Regions from separate parts of the Enterococcus hirae ATCC 9790 genome, predicted to be linked through region 1. Evidence: riboswitches for the same ligand, from Rfam matches in the RefSeq annotation. Region 1 holds a riboswitch; the other holds the start of a gene.

What was found. Region 1 has a riboswitch for magnesium ahead of EHR_RS12690 (FtsW/RodA/SpoVE family cell cycle protein). Riboswitches for the same ligand answer to the same signal wherever they lie in the genome.
Region 2: linked by a shared signal. The riboswitch ahead of mgtA (magnesium-translocating P-type ATPase) and the one ahead of EHR_RS12690 (FtsW/RodA/SpoVE family cell cycle protein) in region 1 are both predicted to bind magnesium.

Annotation. Positions count from the first base shown of each region.
Region 1 is NC_018081.1:2,678,881-2,684,046, reverse strand. It holds partial or broken gene EHR_RS14725 (hydroxymethylglutaryl-CoA reductase, degradative) at 1-1,161, shown strand, start outside; M-box (ykoK) riboswitch at 1,382-1,549, shown strand; gene EHR_RS12690 (FtsW/RodA/SpoVE family cell cycle protein) at 1,831-2,970, shown strand; gene EHR_RS12685 (phosphatase PAP2 family protein) at 3,016-3,792, shown strand; gene EHR_RS12680 (hypothetical protein) at 4,042-4,632, opposite strand; gene EHR_RS12675 (hypothetical protein) at 4,988-5,166, opposite strand, start outside.
Region 2 is NC_018081.1:255,671-260,836, reverse strand. It holds gene EHR_RS01330 (helix-turn-helix domain-containing protein) at 243-1,154, shown strand; gene ndk (nucleoside-diphosphate kinase) at 1,268-1,711, opposite strand; M-box (ykoK) riboswitch at 1,931-2,105, shown strand; gene mgtA (magnesium-translocating P-type ATPase) at 2,453-5,101, shown strand.

The DNA of each region.
Region 1 (5,166 bases):
GTAGGAACACTCTCTGAAGAAGTAGCCAATCATTTGATTGAAAATCAAATCAGTCAAGTTGAGATTCCTCTAGGGATTGCACCTAATTTTCAAATCAATGGAATCAAAAGGCAAGTACCGATGGCGACAGAAGAACCGTCTGTAATTGCTGCAGCCAGTAACGGAGCAAAAATATGTGGAGACATTACAGCAATTACACCACAACGCCTGATGCGTGGTCAGATTGTACTATCAGGGGAACTGGATAATCGAGGTATAACTGATGCTGTCATCGCCAGACAAGATGAACTACTAGCATGTGCGAATGCAAGTTATCCCTCGATCGTGAGACGTGGTGGTGGAGTGCAGGAAATCGCAACAAGAAACTTTAAGGGTAATAATTTGGATTACTTATCGATCGATTTCTTGGTTGATGTAAAAGATGCGATGGGAGCTAATATCATCAACGCTATCTTAGAAGGTGTTGCCCAGAAAATACGTTCCTGGTTTCCTAAAGAAGAGATTTTATTTAGTATTTTAAGCAATTTCGCAACAGAATCATTAGTAACAGCTAGTTGTGAGATTCCCTTCGAGCGATTGGGAAAAACGATTGAAGCAGGAAAGAGAATTGCTGAAAAAATCCAACAAGCTTCCGAGTATGCTAAATTAGATGTTTATCGGGCAGCAACACATAATAAAGGGATCATGAATGGCATCGAAGCTGTCATTCTTGCTACTGGAAACGATACGAGAGCTTGTGCAGCTGCCGTTCATGCGTATGCTGCGAAAGATGGTGCTTACCAAGGCCTGTCAGACTGGCAAATGATTGGAGATAAGTTAATTGGACAATTAACGGTACCTTTGGCAGTGGCAACAGTTGGAGGAGCTTCTAGGATTCTTCCAAAAGCAAAGATTGCACTAGACATGTTGAAGATTGAATCAGCAAAAGAATTAGCTCAAATCATTGCTGCCGTCGGTTTAGCACAAAATTTAGCTGCTTTGCGGGCATTAGTGACAGACGGTATCCAAAAGGGGCATATGTCGCTTCAAGCTAGAGCCTTAGCGATCACAGTCGGGGCACAAGGAACTGAAATTGAACAAGTCGCTGAATTTCTAAGAAAAGCCGAAGGAATGAATCAGGACGTAGCTAGAAAATTTTTGATGCAATTACGTAAAAAATAAGTATTTATAAAAAAGAGAGACTGATTGGGATAACAGCAGAATGGATAAAAAGCTACTATATATTTATTATATTTATTCATATTATTCCTAGTCAAAAGCTCTCTTTTTTTGCTAATTGCCGGTAAAATTAAGGAAAAGGTTAAATATGACTAAATTTTTGCGAACTTTCTACGGGATGCTATTGTGAAATTGTTCGTTAAAGGATATACTTTTTTTCAAATTTAATACTTGTTAGGCGAGGCTCCTAAACAAACATAGGCTATTGCGCAGAAACGTCGAAAGACGCCAATGTGTAAAACAGGAATTGTCGAATTAAGGCTCTTCATAAGATAGCTAAGAGAAATCTTTACGTTGTTTAGTGTCAAAACTCACACGATGAGATAGTTGTTGATGTACGCAACTTTAACAAATAAGCCGAAACTTCTAAAAATCTTTGCTGATTTTTGTGAATTTTCGGCTTATTTTTTGGAGTTGGATATTTACACCACTTACTTGAAAATAAATCACAGCACATTTTGATCACGCTACTTTTATTTTTCCTCATGTGAAAGTGACTCCTTTTGCCTAATAGAAAGGATGGCAAAATGGATACTAGTTGATAACGGATGTTTTGATAAGAAGATTAGAGAAATTCTGGTTACGAAAACTTTCGTTTAAGAGGTGTTGTGTGTGAAATCAAAATCATTTGAGTTTAATTATGCGTTATTTTTGCCGATTTTTCTCTTTTATTTATTAAGTATCGGTGTGCAATATGGAGCAGCAGTCTACGACCAAGTTCCTTATAAAACTATTGTTTTAAAACAAGTGATCTTTTGCATTGCTTCATTAGGACTTTTGTTACTGACACAAAAAATCAAGACAGCGTTATTGTTACGATTGTCTCCTTATTTTTATGCCATTTCATTAGCAATTATGAGTTTGCTCTACAAATTTTATGATCCGGTGATGTACCAATTAACCGATACGAAACGTTGGCTGAGGATGGGTAGTTTTACTTTTCAACCTTCTGAATTGGTTAAATTGACTTTTGCATTAGTTCTCGTTTATTTCACCTTGCTTTATGAAAAGAAAGTCAGTGAACGTACCGTGAAAACGGATCTGATCTATGTCTTTCAAGTTCTGTTGATCAGTTTACCAACTTTCTTGTTGATGTATATGCAAAAAGATTTTGGGACAAGTTTGGTATTTATTATTTGTTTGGGGGCTCTGTTCATGATTGCAGGGGTCCATTGGAAGATCTTGGCCGTATGTGCTAGTTTTTTATTTATTATTGGGGTCATATTGATTTGTCTAGTTTTTACGAAATACGGTAATGAGATCCTTTATAGTCTGAACTTTAAGACGTATCAATTAGACCGGGTGAGAGCTTGGATCGATCCTTTTGCTTACAGTCAATCGATCGGATACCAACAATCACAAAGCTTATTGTCTGTTAGTGCAGGTGGATTTAGTGGACGACCAGCTGAAATACCACCAATCTATGTACCGGTACGTGAATCAGATATGGTATTTACTGTAATTGCCGAAACGTTTGGTTTTTTAGGTAGCGTGACCGTCGTTTTTCTATATTTCTATCTTTTCTACCAAGTTATTTACACTGCGATACAGACAAACAATAAAGGAAATCTATATCTAGCGGTAGTACTCGTATTTGGACTATTATTTCAAATCGTAGAAAATATCGGCGCTTCGATTGGTTTACTGCCTTTAACAGGAATTCCTTTGCCTTTTCTAAGTCAAGGAGGAACCTCCTTGTTGATCATGGGAGGCGGATTAGGTATGATTTTAGGTTTTAAAAAAGTAGAATAAGTCATTTGTTTAGTCAGATGAAGTTAGAAAGTAAGTGAAAGTTTTATGAGTGATTATCAACAAAAAGCACTGAAATTATCAATCGTTCCATTATGTCTTTTGATTGGATTGATTTTATGCGTAAAAATCAATCCTCCATGGTTCGAAACACTAGATTTAGCGGTTTATACAAAGATCGATTTACCTAATTTTCCACAACTAACAACGATTGTTCGTTTGTTTGCTAAGTTAGCAACGATTGGTCCGACCTTATGTTTCGCCTTTCTTTTTGCTTTTTATATTTGGAAAAAGAATTACCATTTGTTAGCGATTTGGAATATCTGTAATATCTTTGCGGTTAGTTTTTTTGGGTATATTCTAAAAAAGCTCATTGCACGAATCAGACCTGCCGTTTCACAATTGGAAATACGTACGAGTTACTCGTTTCCTAGTGGACATTCTTTATTATCCTTTGCGCTTTTCCTAACAATTATCTTATCGTTAAGTATTATTTGGAGTCGTCAGGATACCAGAAGAGTTGCTTGGTATTTTATCAGCTATCCATTGCTGATTGCAGCAACTCGATTATATCTAAGAGTCCATTATCCAAGTGATATTTTAGCTGGATTTTCGTTAAGTGCAGTAGTAGTTTTATTGTCTTATGTTGTTTGTTTCTCTTTTATCTCCACAGATTCAATATTGAAAACAAGGCAATTAGAGAAGAAAAAAACGCTTTTTTCTAAAAAGCAAAAAGTAGTTTTAGGTCTTTTAGTCCTTTTACTAGCAGTAATTATTTCTGGTGTCGCTTATGAACTGAATGTCTTTTATCATGCGCATGGGTAAGCTGGGAAAACATAACCAATAAACTAAGGGAAAGAGACCGCTTGTTTTTTTGGTTCTATCTTTTTTAAGATTGGTGAAGATTATTGACAACTTTTGGTGATTCAAAGTAATAGAAAAAATATTTTACTATAAAAAAATGAGCAGAGGGCAATTGCCTTTCTGCTCATTTAACATTTTATGATTTCTCATTACCGGCATCATTTGACAAAAATCCGTTTTTTGATGCGGTGGATAGATTTGTGAAACTGGTTATCTTTCTGAAATAGCTGTTGCAGCAAACTGTTCGATCAATGGGATCAATGTCAGTTTCACTTTGTATTTGCGTTCTAACGCTTTTTCAATTGTAAATTGGTTTTCTGCTGTCATTGAAATTTCAGCTAATTTACGTGGTTCATCTGAGTTTTTTTCATAGATGACTGCTGCATCCGCTTCTTTTTCTACATAAAATTTTGGATATTCCGCTACTGCGCTTGAAAAATCAGCGAAATTCAAAGCGGCAGTTTCAGTTGAGCGTTGTTTTTCAGTTGTTTCCGCTTTTGATACTTCAGCTGTTTTAGGTGATTCCACAGGTTTTGAGTCAGCAACTTTTGTTTCAGCAACAGGTGTAGAAACCTCTTGAGCAGTTGGTTCATCATTTTTAAGACGTTGATCATTCCAATAAGAAACGATTTCAATCAATAAGTTGTCACGGAAGCGTTCAAAGATGTCTTTTTCTCCTGAACGGATTCGTTTTAAGACAGTTGTGAAATTATCATCAATCGGTACATTGATGCGAGTATCTTCATTTGTTTTTCCTGCAAGTCCAATCGTTAAGATGTGGCGGTCTTTCGGATCAAGCATGACTTGTAAAGGTAAGCCGTAACGACGTAGACTTTCATCCTCTAAAGAATGAAATAATTGACTTCTGATTCCATCTAAAGAAGGACGGAATTGATTGAGTAATTTTTGTTTTTGTTTTTCTTCATATGTTCTCTCCTTCGCTCATACCCTTTCGATTATAAGAAAAAAAGATGAAATGAAAAGGATTATACGAAAAAAACTTAGATATGTATGTATTTATACGCATTTTTTTAGGAAAATATTTGTTTTTAACAGAAATGTTTCCTCTTTTTAGGTGTATATCAAAAGATAAGCCGATACGACACCGGCAAGAAAAACTCAGTGTGTATCGGCTTATCACGATCATTGAAGTCAGCTACGTTGTTTTGGAACAAGGAATCAAAGCAAAGACAGACAGTTCAGGTGAATAGATCACTTCATGTCCTTGCCAAGTCGTAACCATTAGCGAATGATCGAAACGGTTGGTTAGCTCTTGAATTTTTTGATCATGGGACCAGTTACGTGCTGGGAAGTGTTGGATCTTGTCTGGTCCGA
Region 2 (5,166 bases), 400 kb from region 1:
AAAAATCAGAAACAACAAGGAGGGGAAACGTTTAATCAAAACAACAACTGGCAATGAACGAACATGTACATATAGAAGCACAGATCCAAGCAGCTAATTTATTTTTCAACATTTTGGCTAAACATTTCTTATCATACAAACGGTCATGTGATACGTGTTGTAGAAGTGTTACAAGAAGGATGAAAGATCAACTGTTTCGTACATGGCACTCACTCAGTTATTGGTTTTGGTAACGATCAATTATGTATGATGGAGAATTAATCAAGCAACTTCGAGTGAATCGAAAGTTGACACAAACACAGTTAGCAAAGGGAATCTGTTCTAAAACATCTCTAGTAGGAATCGAAAATCATACCGTAAAGAAGATCTCTTTTTGTACACTAAAAGCCTTCTTGGAACGCTTAAATATTTCTTTGGCCGAATATGAATGGTTACGTAATCAGCTTGAAGAACCCAAAAAAACGAAGAAAAGTCGGCATCTTTTAAATAAAATCCAAGAAGAGAACTTTGATCCTTATAAGGAAATTGCCAACAACCGAAAGCAATATAAAAAAACAGCTGATTTATACTATTTAATGTTAAATCTACAGATGTTTTGGCAGACGAATGGAAAAATGGAGTTGCAATTAGAATTTCTAGGATATGAGTGTCGTACGATTGAAGAATACTTTATGAAAATCAGGGAATATGGTCATTTTGAGTTAGACATTCTTTCCAAGTATCCCTATATTTTCAGTGATTCATTTCTAGACAATCATTACTTGAAAATCAAAAAAAGAATGCGACAAATGACCGATTCTTTGAATGAAGACTATTTATTTACATTTTTAATGAATCTCACACTTTATTATATCGATAAAAAACGTTTCAAAAAAGCGCGTAGTATCAACCTCGATATGTCTCGCAGTTTGGCACACAAAGAAAAATCAACAATCATTTATGAAAGTTTGATGACAGAATACTACAGAAAGCTGATTGCACAAGCCTTAGGTGAACCACTTTCAAAAGAGTTGAATACTTTTTTTACGGTCATCGAATATACCCTAGGCAAGAAAGAGCGCAAACGTCTTGAAGAGAAACTTTTGGAAGTGATAAAAGAAGAAGAGAAAAAAATGATGTTGTTTGAACAGATTGCAAAAATAGAACAAGAATAAGTAAGGCAAGTGAATAAGAGTAGAAAAGACCTTGCAATAATCATTGACTAAACGAACTGTCAGGTACTTTTCTGCTCTTTCACTCAACTATCAGTAAGAGCAAATCTGTTTGGTCATTCAGGATGAACGATCTCAGATTTTTGCTTTTTTGTATCGAATAATGGGAAAAAACGATTGATTTCATTGGTTGCAGCATCTCTTGAATCAGATGCATGAATGATATTTTCAGTTCCAGGTAAGGCATAATCTCCACGAATCGTTCCAGGAACAGCATCTACAGCTTTAGTTGCACCGACCATCTTACGGACGATATCGATGACATCCTCTCCAGCTAAAACAAGATAGACTACTGGTCCCGAGGTCATATAATCAATTAATTCATCGAAAAAGCTCCGACCGCTTAAGTGATGATAATGCTCTTGTGCGAGTTCTTTTGTCATTGTTGCAAACTTCATTTCAGTAATTGCTAATCCTTTTTCTTCAAATCGTTGGATGATCCGCCCAATTAAATGACGTCTGACACCATCCGGTTTGATAATGACCAATGTACGTTCCATCTGATACACCCCTTTTTTTGTTATACCTTTATTATACTGGTGTCTGAGTAAACCCACAATCAAAGTGAAAAAGCTGATCAACATACGAGCTATTAAGTACAATAAGAATTTTCTAACCCCATCAATCAAAAACAATTTATTTACCATAAATGTTTGGAAAAAGCAAAAAATAAGTTTGACAATCGGTGCATAAGTTGTTATATTTACGAAGGAAAACTAAATAGGATTTGTTAGGTGAGGCTCCTATACAAACACAGGCTACTGCCCAAAAACGTCGAGAGACGCCAATGGGTAGAACAGGAATTGTCGAGACAAGGCTTTTCATAAGGTAGCTAAAAGCAAGGAATTGCTTTTTACGTTGTACAGTGTCAAAACTCAACGATGAGATCAAAGAAGCTTTTTTTTATGTGCTTTTTCGACCTTTCGCTGAATTTTTGATGAAAGGTCTTTTTGTGTTGAAACAATCCTAACAAACAAAAAATGGAGGTGGTTTCGTTGGGAAGTTGATGCTTTTAAAACGAAAGAGAAACAAGAACAATTCTATCAAGTTAAAGGAGATGAGAACAAATGGATGACAGTCCTGCGAAGAAAATAATGCGAGAGAAATTGCTGGCTGAGGCTATTATCTATCTGTTTTCAGCCCCTTTAAATACAGCATTTTCTCCATTACTCAACTAACTAAAAATAACCCAGCTTAAATAAGTATTGCTTATATTTACTGGGTCTAAGGAGAAAAATGAGATGGAAAAAAAGAGAGATACACAAAAAATGTATGCTGCATTTGCAGGAAAGACAAAACAAGAATTATTGAACTTCTTTCATTCGACTGATCAAGGAATGAAAGACGAACAAATTGAAGAATCAAGAGAAAAATATGGTGAAAATTCAATCTCTTATGGGAAGAAAACACCCTTTATTGTAGAAGCTTTAAAAGCTTATATTACACCATTCACCTTGGTATTGATTGCACTCGGAGTGATTTCATTTATCACAGAATACGTGTTAGCCGCTCCTGGGGATAAAGATTTATTTGGAGTAATTATCATCTTTACGATGGTCATCGTCAGTGGAACGATGACGTTGGTTCAATCTGTTCGCTCTAACCAAGCCGCAGAAAAATTAAAATCATTGGTAAAAGTAACCGCAGCAGTTAAACGTAACGGTGATTATACTGAGATTCCAATGGAAGAAATCGTTTGTGGAGACCTTGTTCGATTATCAGCAGGTGATATGATTCCTGCAGATATGCGTCTGTTGTCAGCCAAAGATTTATTTATTTCACAAGCTGCCTTAACTGGTGAAAGTTACCCTGTCGAAAAGCAAGCGATTGTTTACGATGATGAGACTTTGAGTGAAACTAGTTATGAAAATTTGGCTTTTATGGGAAGTAACGTTATCAGCGGGAGTGCTGAAGGTATTATTGTATCTGTTGGTAATGAAACATTATTTGGACATGTGGCTCAAACGCTCTCTGAAAAACCGATCAAATCAAGCTTTGAAATTGGTATTCATAAAACATCCATGTTATTGATCAAATTCATGGCTTTAATGGCACCAACAGTTATCGTTATCAATGGGTTGACTAAAGGGGATTGGCTGGAAGCTTTTCTATTCGGTTTATCTGTAGCAGTCGGTCTTACACCTGAAATGTTACCAATGATTGTTACTACGAACTTAGTTAAAGGCGCTAGTGTGATGGCGAAAAAAGGAACAGTCATCAAAAATTTGAATGCGATCCAAAACTTTGGTGCGATCGACGTGTTATGTACGGATAAAACTGGGACATTGACTCAAGATAAAATCATTTTAGAATACCACATGGATTGTTCTGGTAAAGAAGATGATCGTGTTTTACGCCATGCGTATTTAAATAGTTACTATCAAACAGGATTAAAAAATCTGTTGGATGTAGCAATTATTGATGAAGCCAAACAAACGTTAGCAACCGATAAAATCAATTACCGCAAAGTGGATGAAATTCCATTTGACTTTGAACGTCGTCGGATGAGTGTCGTTGTAGAGGACACCGCAGGTAAAACACAAATGATTACCAAAGGTGCGATCGAAGAGATGTTGAGTATCTCTAATTACATCGACATTGATGGGATCGTTAGTCCATTAACCAATGAAAAAAGAGAATCAGTTCTTGCAAAAGTGAGAGATTTAAATGAAGATGGTCTACGTGTAATCGGGGTGGCCCAAAAAACAAACCCAAGCGTAGTTGGCGAATTTTCAGTGAAAGATGAGTCAGATATGGTATTGATTGGATACCTTGCTTTCCTTGATCCTCCAAAAGAAACGACGAAACAAGCACTAAAAGCATTGAAAGATCATGGTGTCGCAGTCAAAGTCTTAACGGGTGATAATGAATTAGTCACTCGTTCGGTTTGTCGTCAAGTGGGTCTGGAAATTAATGAATTGATCACTGGCGAAAAGATTTCAGAAATGGATGATCGCGAATTAGCACAAGTTGCTGAAAATCATGAAGTATTTGTTAAATTGAATCCTCAACAAAAGGCTCGTTTAACGACTGCTTTACGTCAAAATGGCCATACCGTGGGCTTTTTAGGTGATGGTATCAATGATGCACCGGCAATGAAAGTAGCGGATATCGGTATTTCGGTTGATACAGCAGTAGATATCGCAAAAGAATCAGCCGATGTGATCTTACTAGAAAAAGATTTAACGATTTTAGAAAGAGGTCTTTTATCTGGTCGAGAAACATTTGGGAACATCATGAAATACATCAAGGCAACTGCAAGTTCAAACTTTGGGAATATGTTCTCTGTCTTAGTTGCTAGCACATTCTTACCATTCTTACCAATGTTGCCACTGCAAATTCTCTTTTTGAATTTGATTTACGATGTGTCTTGTATCTCACTTCCATGGGATAAAATGGATAAAGAATATCTACATGAGCCTAAAAAATGGGAAGCATCAAGCATTGGGAAATTTATGGTATATTTTGGACCTACGAGTTCGATTTTTGATATCACTACCTACTTATTGATGTACTTTATCATTTGTCCAGCAGTTGTAGGTGGAGATTTCCATACATTAGATGCACAACAAAAGATCGTATTTATTGCGTTGTTCCATGCAGGTTGGTTCGTTGAATCATTATGGTCACAAACATTAGTCCTACACGCACTACGGACACCAAAGATTCCATTTATTCAAAGCAATGCGACATTTGCGATGTTTACGATTACGACATTAGGAATCGTTGTAGGTTCGATTCTGCCATTTACAGGCTTTGGTGCAGAACTAGGTTTGATGCCGTTACCAGGAACTTACTGGACTTGGTTAGTCGTAACGATTTTAGCTTACTTGACATTAGTGACAATGGTCAAAAAATTCTATATTAAAAAATTTGGTGAACTATTGTAATGGTTGATGAATGAACACCGTTTACCCGTCCGTTCTCACCTCTAATCATGAGTTCGGGGCACTTC